One region of the Streptomyces kunmingensis genome, then DNA from elsewhere that is predicted to be linked to it. Evidence: riboswitches for the same ligand, from Rfam matches in the RefSeq annotation. Region 1 holds a riboswitch; each other region holds the start of a gene.
The links. A riboswitch is a leader RNA that binds a small molecule or an ion and turns the genes downstream of it on or off. The one in region 1 is predicted to bind cobalamin.
Positions count from the first base shown of each region.

Region 2: it holds a riboswitch for cobalamin, as region 1 does, so the genes downstream of both, nicT (Nickel transporter NicT) here and ABD366_RS07330 (ABC transporter substrate-binding protein) in region 1, are expected to answer to the same signal.
Region 3: it holds a riboswitch for cobalamin, as region 1 does, so the genes downstream of both, ABD366_RS22565 (ribonucleoside-diphosphate reductase subunit alpha) here and ABD366_RS07330 (ABC transporter substrate-binding protein) in region 1, are expected to answer to the same signal.
Region 4: it holds a riboswitch for cobalamin, as region 1 does, so the genes downstream of both, metE (5-methyltetrahydropteroyltriglutamate--homocysteine S-methyltransferase) here and ABD366_RS07330 (ABC transporter substrate-binding protein) in region 1, are expected to answer to the same signal.

Region 1 covers NZ_BAAATS010000005.1:457,888-462,075, forward strand. Annotated here, with positions in the region: gene ABD366_RS07320 (basic amino acid/polyamine antiporter) at 1-644, shown strand, start outside; gene ABD366_RS07325 (arginine deiminase) at 679-1,941, shown strand; cobalamin riboswitch at 2,066-2,268, shown strand; gene ABD366_RS07330 (ABC transporter substrate-binding protein) at 2,304-3,368, shown strand; gene ABD366_RS07335 (FecCD family ABC transporter permease) at 3,365-4,188, shown strand, end outside.
Region 2 covers NZ_BAAATS010000005.1:584,954-589,141, reverse strand. Annotated here, with positions in the region: gene ABD366_RS07885 (CaiB/BaiF CoA transferase family protein) at 1-558, opposite strand, end outside; gene nicT (Nickel transporter NicT) at 638-1,759, opposite strand; cobalamin riboswitch at 1,791-2,010, opposite strand; gene ABD366_RS07875 (inorganic diphosphatase) at 2,057-2,482, opposite strand; gene ABD366_RS07870 (GNAT family N-acetyltransferase) at 2,652-3,152, opposite strand; gene rho (transcription termination factor Rho) at 3,224-4,188, opposite strand, start outside.
Region 3 covers NZ_BAAATS010000018.1:202,654-206,841, forward strand. Annotated here, with positions in the region: gene mctP (monocarboxylate uptake permease MctP) at 1-1,603, shown strand, start outside; cobalamin riboswitch at 1,728-1,855, shown strand; gene ABD366_RS22565 (ribonucleoside-diphosphate reductase subunit alpha) at 1,979-4,188, shown strand, end outside.
Region 4 covers NZ_BAAATS010000028.1:235,864-240,051, reverse strand. Annotated here, with positions in the region: gene ABD366_RS32010 (hypothetical protein) at 1-210, shown strand, start outside; gene ABD366_RS32005 (sigma-70 family RNA polymerase sigma factor) at 434-1,027, shown strand; cobalamin riboswitch at 1,137-1,360, shown strand; gene metE (5-methyltetrahydropteroyltriglutamate--homocysteine S-methyltransferase) at 1,525-3,849, shown strand; gene ABD366_RS31995 (response regulator transcription factor) at 3,884-4,188, opposite strand, start outside.

The DNA.
Region 1 (4,188 bases):
CCGAGCTGCGCCAGCCGTCCATGGCGGGCGTGCTCGAGGACGCCGTCGGCACCTGGGGCAAGGTGTTCATCAGCGTCGGCCTGATCGTCTCCGTCCTCGGCGCCTATCTGGCGTGGACGCTGATGGCCGCCGAAGTGCTGTTCGTGGCGGCCAAGGACGACGACATGCCGCGGTTCCTGCGGCGCGCCACCGCCGCGGACGTCCCCGTGCCCGCGCTGCTCATGACGACCGTGCTCACGCAGGTGGTGCTGGTCGTCACCGCGTTCTCGGACGACGCCTTCAACTTCGCGCTCGACCTCACCAGCTCGCTCTCCCTGATCCCGTACCTGCTGGCCGCCGCCTTCGCCGTGAAGCTCGGGACGCGCACCGACCGCCGTACGGAGGGCGGGCGCACCACGTCGCGCGAGCTGACGATCGCGGCGATCGCCACGCTCTACACGGCGTTCATGCTGTACGCCGCCGGGCTGAAGTTCGTCCTGGTCTCGTTCGTCTTCTACGCGCCGGCCACGATCCTGTTCGTCATGGCCCGCAGGGAGCAGGGCAGACGCCTGTTCTCCCCGCGCGAGCTGGCCATCCTGGCCGTGTCCGTCGTGGGCGCCGTGCTCGGCGTCGTCGCGCTGGCCGCCGGCTGGATCAGCCTGTGAGTCCCGTCCGCCCCTCAAGCCCCGGAGGCACACCGTGACCGACCACGACACCCCCGCTTCGGCCGCGTACGGCGTCCACTCCGAGGTGGGCCGGCTGCGCAAGGTGCTCGTCTGCTCGCCGGGGCTCGCCCACCGCCGGCTGACCCCGACCAACGCCGACGATCTTCTCTTCGACGACGTCATGTGGGTGGAGAACGCCCAGCGGGACCACGCCGACTTCGTGAACAAGCTGCGGCAGCGCGGTATCGAGGTGGTCGAGCTGCACGAGCTGCTCGCGCAGACCATGGCGCTGCCCCGAGCGCGGTCCTGGCTTCTGGACCGCAAGATCATCGCCAATCAGGTGGGTACGGGGCTGATCGACGACACCCGCGCCTTCCTGGAGACACTGGAGCCGCGACAGCTCGCCGAGTTCCTCATCGGCGGTCTCGCCACCACCGACCTGCCGGACGAGTACCGCTCCGCGTACGTGTCGATGGCCCGGGAATCGACCGGTGTACGCGAGTACCTGATGCCGCCGCTGCCCAACACGCTCTACACCCGCGACACCACCTGCTGGCTGTACGGCGGCCTCACCCTCAACCCGCTGTACTGGCCCGCGCGGCACGACGAGACCCTGCTGATGAAGGCGATCTACTGCTTCCACCCGGACTTCGTCGACTCGACCGTGTGGTGGGGCGACCCCGAACTCGCCTGGGGGCAGGCCACGTTCGAGGGCGGCGACATCATGCCCGTCGGCAACGGCGTGGTCCTGATGGGCATGAGCGAGCGCACCTCGCGGCAGGCCATCACGCAGGTCGCCGCCGCCCTGTTCAAGAGCGGCGCGGCCGAGCACGTCATCGTCGCCGGGATGCCGAAGCTGCGCTCGGCGATGCATCTGGACACCGTCTTCACGTTCGCCGACCGGGACATCGTGACGCTCTACCCGCGGATCATGGACTCGGTGCACACGTTCTCGCTGCGGCCCAGCGACCGGGCGCCGGGGCTCTCCATCGTCGACGAGGGCTCCGCGTCCTTCGTCGACGTCGTCGCCAAGGGGCTCGGACTGCCGGACCTGCGGGTGATCGAGACCGGCGGCGACGTCTACGCGTCCGAGCGCCAGCAGTGGGACAGCGGCAACAACGCGGTCGCCCTCGAACCCGGCGTCGTCGTCACCTACGACCGCAACACCCAGACCAACACACTGCTGCGCAAGGCCGGCGTCGAGGTCATCACCATCGTCGGCGCCGAACTCGGCCGCGGCCGCGGCGGCGGCCACTGCATGACGTGCCCCATCATCCGCGAGCCCGTGACCTTCTGACCGCGCTCGCCCGCCACGGTGCCGGTGACGAAGACGTCGCCGGGGTACAGGAACGGCCGATCCTGACCCGGGTAGTGAGGCTGCGCACGAGCGGCGAACGATTTCCGGGAGCTGGTCAGGCGCGTGATACGTTCCGGAGGCCAGTCGTACCTTTGTGCGTTCTCGAACGCGTACGGGTCAGGGAATCCGGTGGAAATCCGGAGCTGACGCGCAGCGGTGAGGGTGACGGGCGGAGCCACAGCCACTGAGCCGATCGCCGGTTCGGGAAGGCGCCCCGTCCGGACGATCCCAAGTCCGAAGACCTGCTGGCACCCTCCGGAGCCGAACTGCGGCCGGGGGTGAACCGTAGGCCGGCTCCGCGCATGAGCCCTGGACGCAGAGGAACTCCCGTGCTGTTCGCACGTCACATCCGCCGTAGCGCACCGCTGTTGGCGGGCGCCCTTCTCCTCACGGCGTGCGGCGGCTCGGGCTCCGCCGGCACCGCGGACCGCGCGGGCGCTTCGGACTCCGCCGTCACCCTGGACAACTGCGGCAAGAAGGTCCGCGTCGCGCACGCCCCGCGCCGTGCCGTCGCCCTCGACCAGGGATCCGCGGAGATCATGCTCTCGCTCGGTCTCGCGGACCGGATGGTGGGGACCGCGACGTGGACCGATCCCGTCCTGAAGGGGCTGGAGAAGGCGAACGCGAAGGTGCCGCGGCTCGCCGACCGCTACCCGTCCTTCGAGAAGGTCCTGGACACCGAACCGGACTTCGTCTCCGCGTCGCTCACGAACACCATCGGCAAGGGCGGGGTGGCGCCGCGTGAGCAGTTCGACAAGCTCGGCGTGCCCACCTACCTCTCCCCCACCGACTGCGCCGGCAAGGACAACAGCGGGGACGGCGACGGCGAGCGCACCAGCGCGCTGGCCCTCGACACCGTCTACGGCGAGATACGTGACCTGGCACGGATCTTCGACGTGAAGGAGCGCGGCGACAAACTCGTCGCGCGGCTCCAGTCCCGCGTCGCCAAAGCGACTTCGGGCGTGGACGCCGAGGGTGTGAGCGTCCTGTACTGGTTCGCGAACTCCGACTCGCCGTACATGGCGGGCTGTTGCGGCGCGCCCGGCATCGTCACCAAGGAACTCGGGATGCGCAACGTCTTCGACGACACGCACGAGGAGTGGCCGCAGATCAACTGGGAGACCGTCGCGGACCGCGATCCGGACGTCCTCGTCATCGGCGATCTGACCCGCCGCTCGCAGTCCGCGGAGTCCGCCGCACAGAAGATCAAGTTCCTGGAGAGCGACCCGGTCACCAAGAACATGACCGCGGTCCGCGAGAAGCGCTACGTCCTGCTCAGCGGGCAGGCACTGAACCCGACGATCCGCACCGTCGACGGGGTGGAGAAGGTGGCCGCCGCGCTGCGCGACTTCGGCCTGGACAAGTGAGCGCCCTCCGGCCCGCCCTGTACTGGGCCGCGGCCCTCGCGGCACTCTGCGCCTCGGTCGCCGTGGCCATCACCATCGGCCCGGCGCACATCAGCGTCGCCGATGTGTGGTCGGCGGTCGGCGCCCGGCTCGGCTGGGGCGGTTCGGACCTCTCCCCGATCCGCGACGGCATCGTCTGGAACCTCCGGCTGCCGCGCACCCTGCTCGCCGCGGTCTGCGGGGCCGGGCTCGCGGTGTGCGGCACGGTGCTGCAAGCACTGCTGCGCAACCCCCTCGCCGACCCGTTCGTGCTCGGCGTCTCCTCGGGCGCGTCGACCGGCGCCGTCCTCGTCGTGGTGCTCGGCCTCGGCGGCGGCGCCCTCTCCGTGTCCGGCGGGGCGTTCATCGGCGCGCTCTGCTCGTTCGCCCTCGTCCTGGTCCTCAGCCATGTGCTGGGCGGCACGACGGACCGGGTGGTGCTGTGCGGGGTCGCGGCGATGCAGCTGTTCTCCTCACTGACCTCGTTCGTGGTCCTGACCGCGGCCGATGCCGAGACGACCCGCGGCGTCCTGTTCTGGCTGCTCGGCTCGCTCGGCGGAGTCGGCTGGACCGAGGTGTGGCTGTGTCTCGCGGTGCTCGTGGTGACGCTGACGGTCTGCCTCGGGTACGGCCGGACTCTGGACGCCTTCTCCTTCGGGCCGGAGGCGGCGGCCGCGCTCGGCGTGCACGTGGCGCGCACCCGGCTCGTCCTGCTGTGCGTGACGGCGCTGCTGACGGCGGCGCTGGTGAGCGCGGCCGGGGCGATCGGTTTCGTCGGACTCGTCCTGCCGCACGCGGCGCG
Region 2 (4,188 bases), 130 kb from region 1:
GTACAGTGCGGTGAGAATGCCGGAGAACGCGTACATGCCGGCCGCGATGTCGGCGATCGCGATGCCGACCTTGGCCGGGGCGTCGGGCGCGCCCGTCACCGACACGACGCCCGTCTCGCACTGCACGAGGAGGTCGTACGCCTTGCGGTGCGCCCACGGCCCGTCGCTGCCGTAGCCGGAGATGTCGCAGACGATCAGATCCGGGTGGCGCTCCGCCAACTCCCGCGCGGACAGACCGAGGCGGGCCGCGGCGCCCGGCGCCAGGTTCTGTACGAAGACGTCCGCGCCGGCGAGCAGCCGCTCCAGGACCGCGCGCCCGCCGGCCGTCTTGACGTCGAGCGTCACCGAGTCCTTCGAGCGGTTCAGCCACACGAAGTGGCTGGACTGGCCGTGCACCGTCTCGTCGTAGCGGCGCGCGAAGTCGCCCCCGCCCGGGCGCTCGATCTTGATCACCCGTGCGCCGAGGTCGGCGAGCTGGCGCGTGGCGAACGGCGCGGCCACCGCCTGTTCCAGACTGACGACGGCGACGCCGTCGAGGGGCAGGTGGGCGGCGCTCATCCGGGGTCCTCCGTGCTCGTACGGGTGTCGTCGTGCTGCACGGTATGCGACGCTCACGCCCGCCCGGCGGGCAGGATCCTCAGCCGCTCTCGGCGGCCCGCGTGGACCAGCGCTGCTCGACCCTGGCAAGGCGCCAGTACGCGATCGCCGCCGCCCACACCACGACGAAGAGACCGACGATGACATAGCCGACGTTGTCCAGGTCGAGCCCGGCTATCCACCCCGTCACCGCGTCGGTGAGGCCGAGCTTCTCGTGCAGGACGCCGACGAGTTCGATCGTGCCGATGAAGAAGGCGACCGCGATCGACAGGCCGGTGATGGTGAGGTTGTAGAACACCTTGCGCACCGGGTTGGAGAACGCCCACTGGTAGGCGAAGTTCATGAACGTCCCGTCGAGCGTGTCGAACAGGCTCATGCCCGCGGCGAACAGCAGGGGCAGACACAGGATCGCGTACCAGGGCAGCCCCGCCGCGGCGCCGCTGCCGGCCATCACCATCAAGGTCACCTCGGTCGCCGTGTCGAAGCCGAGGCCGAAGAGGAAACCGAGCGGATACATCTGCCCCGGGCGGGTGATCGACCTGGTGAAACGGCCGAGGATCCGGTTCATGAAACCCCGTGAGTCCAGGTGCTGCTCCAGCGCGCGTTCGTCGTACGAGCCCTCGCGCATCGCCCGGAAGACCTTCAGGATGCCCAGCAGCGCCACGAGGTTGAGCGCGGCGATGAGGTACAGGAACGTACCCGAGACGGTGGTGCCGACGATGCCGAGCACCTGGTGGGTGCCGGACTCGTCGTTCAGCAGGGTGCCCGCGAGGGCCGCGCCGCCCGCGACGAGGGCGGCCATCGCGACGACCACGCTGGAGTGGCCGAGCGCGAACCAGAAACCCACGGAGACGGGCCGCTTGCCGTCCGCCATCAGCTTGCGGGTCGTGTTGTCGATCGCGGCGATGTGGTCGGCGTCGAAGGCGTGCCGCATCCCGAGGGTGTACGCGGTGACGCCGAGGCCGATACCGAAGGCCTTGTTGCCGACCTCGTAGTGCTCGGGGACGACGAGGAGGAACAGCACGCCGAACGCGACGATGTGCAGCGCGGCGATCACCGCCATGAGACCCGCGGTGCGCACGGTGTCCTCGCGGCGCCAGCGGAAGGCCGGGTGGGGGTGCGGGCCGGTGGGCCGCGCGGGGGAGTTTCCGGGCAGGGTCATGCCTTGATCACGCTCCAGCACCTCGTGGATCACTTCGTGAGATGCCGCGGCCGGTCTCCTGGCTTACGGGTGTGCCACGCCGCTCCTGCCTTCCCAGCAGCCCGAAGGCGTCCAGTGGCGCGGTGGAACGGCGTGTTCCGCACCCACCCGAGGGCGGTGCGGAACCCGATCACAGTGGCGAGGGCCGCTCCGGACTTGACCCCTGGGGGCCGTCACCGGTCTTCCCGAGCACCACGGCCCGGCCACCCTAGTCGACGCACTCCCCGGCGCCGCGGGCGGCTGTCCCACCGCGGGCGGCTATCCCCGCCGGCGCGCGCGGGCCCGCCCGATCTCCTCGTACGCCTTGTCGCGGCCCTCCCAGTGCGAGCCCTCCACCGACTTGCCGGGTTCCAGGTCCTTGTAGACCTCGAAGAAATGGGTGATCTCCAGGCGGTCGAACTCGGGGATGTCCTCGATGTCCTGGATCGAGGCATGGCGCGGGTCGTGGGCGGGGACGCAGAGGACCTTCTCGTCCGGGCCCTTCTCGTCGCTCATCACGAACATGCCGATCGCCCGGCACTCGATGGTGCAGCCGGGAAAGGTGGGGTCGTCGGTCAGGACGAGCGCGTCCAGCGGGTCGCCGTCGCCGCCGAGCGTGCCGTCGACGTAGCCGTAGTCCGCGGGGTACTGGGTCGAGGTGAACAGCATGCGGTCGAGCCTGATCCGGCCGAGCTCGTGATCCATCTCGTACTTGTTCCGGGAGCCCTGCGGTATTTCCACGATCACGTCGAACGCGTCGCCGCGCGTCTCGCTGCCGCCCAATGTGGCCTCCTTGCCCCATTGCCGCCCGCTCGGATGCCCCCGAGTGTGCGCCGTGCGCGGCGAGACCGGAACCCCTCGGACCGCGCGGGAGTCACACCGAGGGAGAGATGGGGAAGACGAGTTCGGGGCGGTCCCAGGCGACGGCCGGGGGATGCGCGGCATCGGTCCCGGTGCGCAGGGCCCCCACGCTGCGGTAGAAGCCCTCGGCGGGCGGGTGGGAGACGACGCGCACATGGTCGAGCCCGGCGGTCGCGGCCTCCGCCCGCATGTGCGCGACGAGCAGACGTCCGATGCCCAGGCCCTGCGCGTCGTTCGCGACGAACATCAGGTCCAGCTCGGGAGGGGCGAGGAGCAGGGAGTAGAAGCCGAGTACGCGCTCGTCCGCCCCGCCGGTCGCGCCGGTCGCGACGAAGACCCGGTGCGCCTCGATGTAGTCGGGGCCGACCCGGTAGCCCGCGACCATTCCCGCGTACGGGCCCTCGTAGGCGCGGGAGCCGCGCACGAGCCGGGTCAGGCGTCTGGCGTCGCCCGCGGTGGCCCGCCGCACCGTGACGGCCGGGCCGCCACCGGGGCGCGTAATGCTCGAGGTCATACAGCGAGTATTACGCACCCGGGGGAGGCGTCGGCCCGGTGGGTACCGGTCTCAGCCGGTGGGTACCGGTCTCAGCCGGTGGGCACCGTCGAATGGACCTGGCGCAGGAACGCGGCGTTGTCCGGGGTGCGGCGCAGCTTGTCGAGCAGTGCCTCGTAGGAGGACTGGCCTTCGCGGCCCTGGAGGGCCCGGCGCAGCCCCCGTACGGCGGTCAACTCGGGTGCGGGCAGCAGGAGTTCCTCGCGACGGGTCCCGGAGGGGGTGATGTCGACGGCGGGGTGGACGCGGCGGTCGGCGAGCGAGCGGTCGAGGCGCAGCTCCATGTTGCCGGTGCTCTTGAGCTCCTCGAAGAAGTAGTCGTCGGCGCGGGAGCCGGTGTCGACCAGGGCCGTGGCGAGGATCGTCAGGGAGCCGGCCTCCTCCGTGTTGCGGGCGGCGCCGAACAGGCGCTTCGGGCCGAACAGCGCGGCGGCGTCGACACCGCCGGACAGGGTGCGGCCACCTGAAGAGGCCGCGTTGTTGTGGGCGCGGCACAGCCGGGTGAGGGAGTCGAGCAGGATCACCACGTCGCGGCCCTGTTCGACGAGGCGCTTGGCGCGCTCCACGGCGAGCTCGGCGAGCGCGATGTGTGCCTTGGCGGGCTGGTCGAACGTGGAGGCGTACACCTCGCCGCGCACGGAGCGCCGCATGTCGGTGACCTCCTCGGGGCGTTCGTCGACGAGCACCACCATCAGCTCGGCCTCGGGATGGTTCGCGGCGACGGCCGCGGCGAGCTGCTGGAGCAGGACGGTCTTGCCGGTCTTGGGCGGCGCGACGATCAGTCCGCGCTGCCCTTTGCCGATGGGGGCGAACAGGTCGACGACGCGGCCCCCGAGGCCGCTCGCCGGGCTCTCCATGCGCAGCCGTGCCGCGGGGTGGAGCGGGGTGAGGTCGCCGAAGCGGGGGCGGCGGCGCACGGCGTCGACGGGGGCGCCGTCGATGGTCTCGACGTGGCTGAGCGTGTGCGGTTTGGCGCACAGCCCGTCCACGAAGTCGC
Region 3 (4,188 bases), on a different contig from region 1:
CGCGCTCACCGTCTTCATCTTCTTCTTCCTGGCCGTCACGGTCATGGGCTTCCTCGCCGCGCGCTGGCGCCGGTCCGAGAACGAGTCGCTCGACGAATGGGGCCTGGGCGGACGCTCGTTCGGCACCTGGATCACCTGGTTCCTGCTCGGCGGCGACCTCTACACGGCGTACACCTTCGTCGCCGTCCCCGCGGCGATCTACGCGGCGGGCGCGTCCGGCTTCTTCGCCGTGCCCTACACGATCCTGGTGTACCCGCTGATCTTCACGTTCCTGCCGCGCCTGTGGTCGGTCTCGCACAAGCACGGGTACGTGACCACGTCGGACTTCGTGCGCGGACGCTTCGGCTCCAAGGGCCTCTCACTGGCCGTCGCGATCACCGGCATCCTCGCCACGATGCCGTACATCGCACTGCAGCTCGTCGGCATCCAGGCGGTGCTCGACGTGATGGGCGTCGGCGGCGGCGAGAACACGAACTGGTTCATCAAGGACCTGCCGCTCCTCATCGCGTTCGGCGTGCTCGCGGCGTACACGTACTCCTCGGGTCTGCGGGCCCCGGCGCTGATCGCGTTCGTCAAGGACGGCCTGATCTACCTCGTCATCCTGGTCGCGATCATCTACATCCCGATCAAGCTGGGCGGCTTCGACGACATCTTCGCCGCGGCGGGCGAGAAGTTCGAGAAGCTCAATCCGGCGACCGGCAAACCCGTCGGGGCGCTCGCCCCCGGTGAGGCGGGCCACTGGACGTACGCGACACTCGCGCTCGGCTCGGCCCTCGCGCTGTTCATGTACCCGCACTCGATCACGGCGACCCTGTCGTCCAAGAGCCGCAACGTGATCCGCCGCAACACCACGATCCTGCCGCTCTACTCGCTCATGCTGGGCCTGCTCGCGCTGCTCGGGTTCATGGCGATCGCGGCCGGGATCAAGGTGCAGAACGGCCAGCTGGCGATCCCGCAGCTCTTCGAGGACATGTTCCCCGACTGGTTCACGGGTGTCGCCTTCGCCGCCATCGGCATCGGCGCGCTGGTCCCGGCGGCGATCATGTCCATCGCCGCGGCGAACCTCTTCACGCGCAACATCTACAAGGACTTCATCAAGCCCGACGCGACCCCGGCGCAGGAGACCAAGGTCTCCAAGCTCGTGTCGCTGCTCGTGAAGGTCGGCGCTCTCGCCTTCGTCCTGACCATGGACAAGACCGTCGCCATCAACTTCCAGCTGCTCGGCGGCATCTGGATCCTGCAGACCATGCCGGCCCTGGTGGGCGGCCTGTTCACGCGCTGGTTCCACCGCTGGGCGCTGCTCGCCGGCTGGGCTGTCGGCATGGTCTACGGCACGCTCGCCGCGTACGGGGTGGCGTCGCCGACGCAGAAGCACTTCGGCGGTTCCTCGAAGGAGATTCCCGGCATCGGGGAGATCGGCTACATCGGTCTGACGGCGTTCGTCATGAACGTGGTCGTGACCGTGGTCCTGACCTTCGTCCTGAAGGCCGTGAAGGCTCCGGACGGCGTCGACGAGACGGCGCCCGAGGACTACACCGCGGACGCGGGCGACAAGGGCGTCCAGCAGGACCTGCCCGTCGTCGGAGCGGACTCCGGGCACTAGACACCCCCGCATCGAAGGACGGGCCCCTCCCTGTGGAGGGGCCCGTCCCTTTGTGCGTGGGATCTTTCCCCCGGACCCGGTCGACACAAGATATGGGCCTGCCACGAACACCCGGCACAACATGTATGCTCGCTCTCGCTGCAGCCGCAGGGGAATCCGGTGCAAATCCGGAACTGTCCCGCAACGGTGAACGTACGCGTACATAAAGGCGCCCACGTGAGTCCGACGACCTGCCTCAGCCCGTCCGAGCCGCCCGGCCCGGACGGAGAGACGTCCGGGCCTCGCGGAATGGGCCGGTGACGACGGCGCCCCTTCGCGCGTGCCCGAGCCACTCCTCCCCCGCAGGTCTCGAGCCGAGCGAGGGAGAGCCCCCACGTGACCATCGCGCCGCCCGCCGAAACAGCCCCGGCCGCACCGGTCTCCGCCGCACCGGACGACGCTCCGGGCACTGCGCTGCTGCGCACCCTGACCGAGCTGACCGCCGATCTCCCCGGCACCGACCCCGGCCGGGTCGCCGCCGCCGCCCTGCGCGGCCGCAGCGCCCGCGCCGACACGGCCGAGCTGCGCGAACTCGCCACCGAGGCCGCGGCCGGGCTGATCTCCGAGGACCCCGTCTACTCGCGGCTCGCCGCCCGCCTCCTCACGCTCTCCATCGCCGCCGAGGCCGCCTCGCAGGGCGTGACCTCCTTCACCGGCTCCGTCGCCGTCGGCCACCGCGAGGGCCTGATCGCCGACCGCACCGCCGAGTTCGTCCGCGTCCACGCGGCACGGCTCGACGCGCTCATCGACACCGCGGCCGACGACCGGTTCGGCTACTTCGGCCTGCGCACCCTGCACAGCCGCTACCTGCTGCGCCACCCGATCACCCGGCACGTCATCGAGACCCCGCAGCACTTCATGCTGCGCGTCGCGGCGGGCCTGGCCGAGGACGAATCCGTCCGCGCCCTGGACGAAGTGGCGGCCCTCTACGGCCTGATGAGCCGCCTGGACTACCTGCCCTCCTCCCCCACCCTCTTCAACTCCGGCACCCGGCACCCCCAGATGTCGAGCTGCTACCTGCTCGACTCCCCGCTGGACGAGCTCGACTCGATCTACGACCGCTACCACCAGGTGGCCCGCCTCTCCAAGCACGCCGGCGGCATCGGACTCTCGTACTCCCGCATCCGCAGCCGCGGTTCGCTGATCCGCGGCACGAACGGGCACTCCAACGGCATCGTGCCGTTCCTGAAGACCCTCGACGCGTCGGTCGCCGCCGTGAACCAGGGCGGACGCCGCAAGGGCGCGGCCGCCGTCTACCTGGAGACGTGGCACTCCGACATCGAGGAGTTCCTGGAGCTGCGCGACAACACCGGCGAGGACGCGCGCCGCACCCACAACCTCAACCTCGCGCACTGGATCCCCGACGAGTTCATGCGCCGGGTCGCCGAGGGCGCCGACTGGTCGCTGTTCTCCCCGGCGGACGTGCCCGAGCTCGTCGACCTGTACGGCGCGGAGTTCGAGGACGCGTACCGCAGGGCGGAGGCCGAGGGGAAGGCGCAGAATACCATCCCCGCCCGGGATCTGTACGGCCGCATGATGCGCACCCTCGCGCAGACCGGCAACGGCTGGATGACCTTCAAGGACGCCGCCAACCGCACCGCCAACCAGACCGCGGAGCCCGGCCACACCGTCCACTCCTCGAACCTGTGCACCGAGATCCTGGAGGTCACGGACGACGGCGAGACGGCCGTCTGCAACCTCGGCTCGGTGAACCTCGGCGCGTTCGTGGCCGACGGCGAGCTCGACTGGGAGCGGCTCGACGAGACCGTCCGCACCGCCGTCACCTTCCTCGACCGCGTCGTCGACATCAACTTCTACCCGACCGAGCAGGCGGGCCGCTCCAACGCCCGCTGGCGCCCGGTCGGCCTCGGCGCGATGGGTTTGCAGGACGTCTTCTTCAAGCTGCGGCTGCCCTTCGACTCCCCCGAGGCCAAGGTCCTCTCCACGCGGATCCAGGAGCGCATCATGCTCGCCGCGTACGAGGCCTCCGCCGACCTCGCCGAACGCCCCCAAGCGCCTTCGACAAGCTCCGGTGCAGGGGGGACCCCCATCGGCCCCCTGCCCGCCTGGGAGAAGACCCGCACCGCCCGCGGCGTCCTGCACCCCGACCACTACCCCGACGCCCAGGTGACCTGGCCGGAGCGGTGGGCCGCGCTGCGGGAACGTATCGCCACCGTCGGCATGCGCAACTCGCTGCTCCTCGCCATCGCGCCGACCGCGACGATCGCCTCGATCGCGGGCGTCTACGAGTGCATCGAGCCGCAGGTCTCCAACCTCTTCAAGCGCGAGACGCTGTCCGGCGAGTTCCTCCAGGTCAACGCGTACCTGGTCGACGAGTTGAAGCGGCTCGGCGTCTGGGACGCGCAGACCCGGGAGGCGCTGCGCGAGTCCAACGGCTCGGTGCAGGGCTTCACCTGGGTGCCCGAGGAGGTCCGCGCCCTGTACCGCACGGCGTGGGAGCTCCCGCAGCGCGGCCTCATCGACATGGCGGCGGCCCGCACCCCGTTCCTCGACCAGGCCCAGTCCCTCAACCTGTTCCTGGAGAC
Region 4 (4,188 bases), on a different contig from region 1:
GGCCGGGGCGAACAAGTCGCCTTCGACGCCCTTCGCGCCGTCGAGTGCTGGCTGAGTGCGCCGCTCCGCCTCCCGCGACTGCGCACGGTCCCGGTGTCCGGCGTTCTCCTCCCTCTCCTCAGGCCCGCCTCCGACCGGGCTCCGCGCCGTCTCCTTCTCGCCCGGTCGATCACTTCCAGGGGACCACCTGCCCGATTCGCTGTCGCCTGACGACAGCCGGCATCCCGGCGCCACCCCACACCAGGCGCCGGGCAGCGGTCACGTGCCGCCGCGCGACCGCCCCTCTCACTCCCCGCACCGGAGTCGTACCACGCGGCCACTCGGCTGCAGGCCTCGTCGCCCGGCACCTCTCCACATCAACTCTGTCTGTCCACGGGGCCAGTCACCCTGCCGCACGGGTCGCCTCCGGTGTCCGACCCGAGAAGGACACCAGGTGATCACTCCTGCCCTGCCGCGTTCGCGGGACGAGTCGGCGACCGTGCTCGCTCTCGCCGCCCGTGGCGGTGACCCGTGCGCCGCCGACCTCTTCGTCCGCGCGCTCCACCACGACGTCCGGCGTTACGTGGCGCGACTGTGCGCCGATCCCCACCTCGCCGACGACCTCGCCCAGGAGACGTTCCTGCGGGCGCTCGGCAGTCTCCACCGCTTCGAGGGGCGGTCCTCGGCCCGGACCTGGATCCTGTCGATCGCGCGCCGCTCGGTCGTCGACAACTTCCGGCGGGACGCGGCCCGGCCGCGCTTGTCGCAGACCGCCGACTGGCACAGCGCGGCGGAGCGTGCCCGGCTCCACCCCGCTCCCGGCTTCGACGAGGGCGTGGCGCTCTCCGCCCTGCTGGAGGCGCTTCCCGAGAAGCGCCGCGAGGCCTTCGTCCTGACGCAGCTCCTCGGTCTGCCGTACACGGAGGCGGCAGCGCTCATCGGCTGCCCTGTGGGGACGATCCGTTCCCGTGTCAACCGCGCCCGCCTGACCCTGATCGCACAACTGGAGGACGCGGAACGGCATGCGGCGGGTGCGATGCCGGACTGACGGGCCGGAACGTCGGTGCCGGCCTCCTGGAGGTCCCGCTGCCGTGCACCGCGTGTCTCATCTCCATCCGGATCCTGGACGCCCTGGTGAACCTCGGCCCGGGCGTCCTAGGGTGGCTCCCGCAGCTGGTTCGCCCTGTCAGCCAGGCAGGGAGTCGCAAGAGGGAACCCGGTGGGAATCCGGGACTGCCCCGCAGCGGTGAGTGGGAACGACCGCCGTCTTACGCACTGGACCTCGGGAAAGAGGTCTGGGAAGCGACGGCCAGTAGGTGTCCGTCCGGTCCGGACGGATGTGCTCGCGAGTCCGAAGACCTGCCATCTGCCCGTGTGCGTACGACGCGTACGCGGACATCCCGGTGACCTCGTGGGCGGGTCGGCGTACATATGCGGCGGACGACCGCGGCTTTGCCGCGCGAGGTCGAACCGCCGTCCGTGTCACTCCTTCGTGCCGTACGGGTCCCCGGGGCCCCAGGGATACGTCTCTCGAAGGAGATCTCCGTGACCACCAGGACCGCAGCCGCGGCAGCACGTGCCACCGTGTACGGCTACCCCCGCCAGGGCCGGAACCGCGAACTCAAGAAGGCGGTCGAGGGCTACTGGAAGGGCCGTGTCACCGCCGACGCCCTCCGGACCATCGCCGCGGGCCTGCGCCGCACGAACTGGCGGGAACTCTCCGCCGCCGGCATCACCGAAGTCCCCACCGGCGATTTCTCCTCCTACGACCACGTCCTGGACACCACCGTCATGGTCGGTGCGATCCCCGCGCGCCACCGGGCCGCCGTGGACGCCGACGCACTGGACGGCTACTTCGCGATGGCCCGCGGCACACAGGACGTCGCGCCGCTGGAAATGACCAAGTGGTTCGACACCAACTACCACTATCTGGTGCCCGAGTTGGGGCCTCAGACCGTCTTCACCGCCGACTCCACCAAGCAGGTCACGGAGTTCGGGGAAGCCCTCGCTCTCGGCCTTTCGCCCCGGCCCGTTCTCGTCGGCCCGGTCACGTATCTCCTGCTCGCGAAGCCCGCGCCCGGTATCGCCGCCGACTTCGACCCGCTCACCCTCCTCGACCGGCTGCTGCCCGTGTACGCAGAGGTGCTGGCCGATCTGCGCGCGGCGGGTGCCGAGTGGGTGCAGCTCGACGAGCCCGCCCTCGTCCAGGACCGCACCCCGGCCGAACTGAACGCCGCGGCCCGCGCCTACCGCGATCTCGGCGGCCTGACCGACCGGCCCAAGCTCCTGGTCGCCTCCTACTTCGACCGCCTCGGCGACGCCCTTCCCGTGCTCGCCAAGGCGCCTGTCGACGGCCTCGCCCTCGACTTCACCGACGCGGCGGCCGCCAATCTCGACGCGCTCGCCGCCGTCGGCGGTCTGCCCGGCAAGCGACTCGTGGCCGGTGTCGTCAACGGCCGCAACATCTGGGTCAACGACCTGGAGAAGTCGCTCACCACGCTCGGCACCCTGCTCGGACTCGCCGACCGGGTCGACGTCGCCGCGTCCTGCTCGCTGCTGCACGTCCCGCTGGACGCTTCCCTGGAGCGCGACATCGATCCGCAGATCCTGCGCTGGCTCGCCTTCGCCCGGCAGAAGACCGCCGAGATCGCCGCGCTCGCCAAGGGTCTCGCCCTGGGCACGGACGCGATCACCGCCGAACTCGCGGTCAACCGGGCCGCCCTGTCCTCCCGCGCGACCTCGCCGATCACCCGTGACCCCGCGGTGCGCGCCCGAGCCGCCGCCGTCACCGGATCCGACGCCCGCCGCGCCCAGGCGTACCCGGAGCGGGCCGCCGCCCAGCGCACACACCTCGGCCTGCCGCTCCTGCCGACCACCACGATCGGCTCGTTCCCGCAGACCGCCGAACTGCGCACCGCCCGCGCCGACTTGAGGGCCGGCCGCATCGACACCGCGGGGTACGAAGAGCGCATCAGGAACGAGATCCGCGACGTCATCTCCTTCCAGGAGAAGACCGGCATCGACGTCCTGGTGCACGGCGAGCCCGAGCGCAACGACATGGTCCAGTACTTCGCCGAGCAGCTCACCGGCTACCTGGCGACGCAGCAAGGCTGGGTCCAGTCGTACGGCACGCGGTACGTGCGTCCGCCGGTCCTGGCCGGCGACATCTCGCGGCCGGACCCGATGACGGTGCGCTGGACCACGTACGCCCAGTCGCTGTCGGACCGGCCCGTCAAGGGCATGCTCACCGGCCCTGTCACCATGCTCGCCTGGTCCTTCGTCCGCGACGACCAGCCGCTCGGCTCCACCGCACGCCAGGTCGCCCTCGCCCTGCGCGACGAGGTCGACGACCTGGAGGCGAACGGCGCTTCGGTCATCCAGGTCGACGAGCCCGCGCTGCGCGAGACGCTGCCGCTGCGCGCCGAAGACCATGCCGCGTACCTGGCCTGGGCCACCGAGGCGTTCCGGCTCACGACCGCGGGCGTGCGTCCGCAGACGCAGATCCACACGCACATGTGTTACGCCGAGTTCGGCGACGTCGTCCAGGCCATCGACGACCTCGACGCCGATGTCATCAGCCTCGAAGCGGCCCGCAGCCACATGCAGGTCGCCCATGAGCTGGCCGAGCACGGGTACCCGCGCGAGGCGGGACCCGGGGTCTACGACATCCACTCGCCCCGCGTCCCCAGCCAGGAGGAGTCAGCCGCTCTGCTGCGTACGGGACTTGAGGCCATCCCGGCCGAGCGGCTGTGGGTCAACCCGGACTGCGGGCTGAAGACCCGCGGGTGGCCCGAGACGCGTGCCTCGCTGGAGAATGTGGTCGCCGCCGCTCGTACCGTCCGCGGCGAGCTGAACGATCCCACCGTCTGACGCGACCGGTCGGCGAGCTGTCGGCCCGGGGCACTCACAGTGCCTCGGACCGGCGGTGGTCACTCGCGGTGACCAGGCCGGTTTCGTAGGCGGTGACGACGGCCTGGACGCGGTCGCGCAGGCGGAGCTTGGCGAGGACGCGGGTGACGTGCGTCTTGACGGTGGTCTCCGCGAGGTGAAGGCGGGCGGCGAGCTCGGCGTTGCTCAGGCCCTGCGCGAGCAGGCGCAGCACGTCGAGTTCGCGGGGGGTCAGGGTGGCCAGGTCACGGTGGAGGGTGGCGGTTTCCGGGTCCCGGCGGGCGTGGCGCTCGACGAGGCGGCGGGTGATGGCCGGGGCGA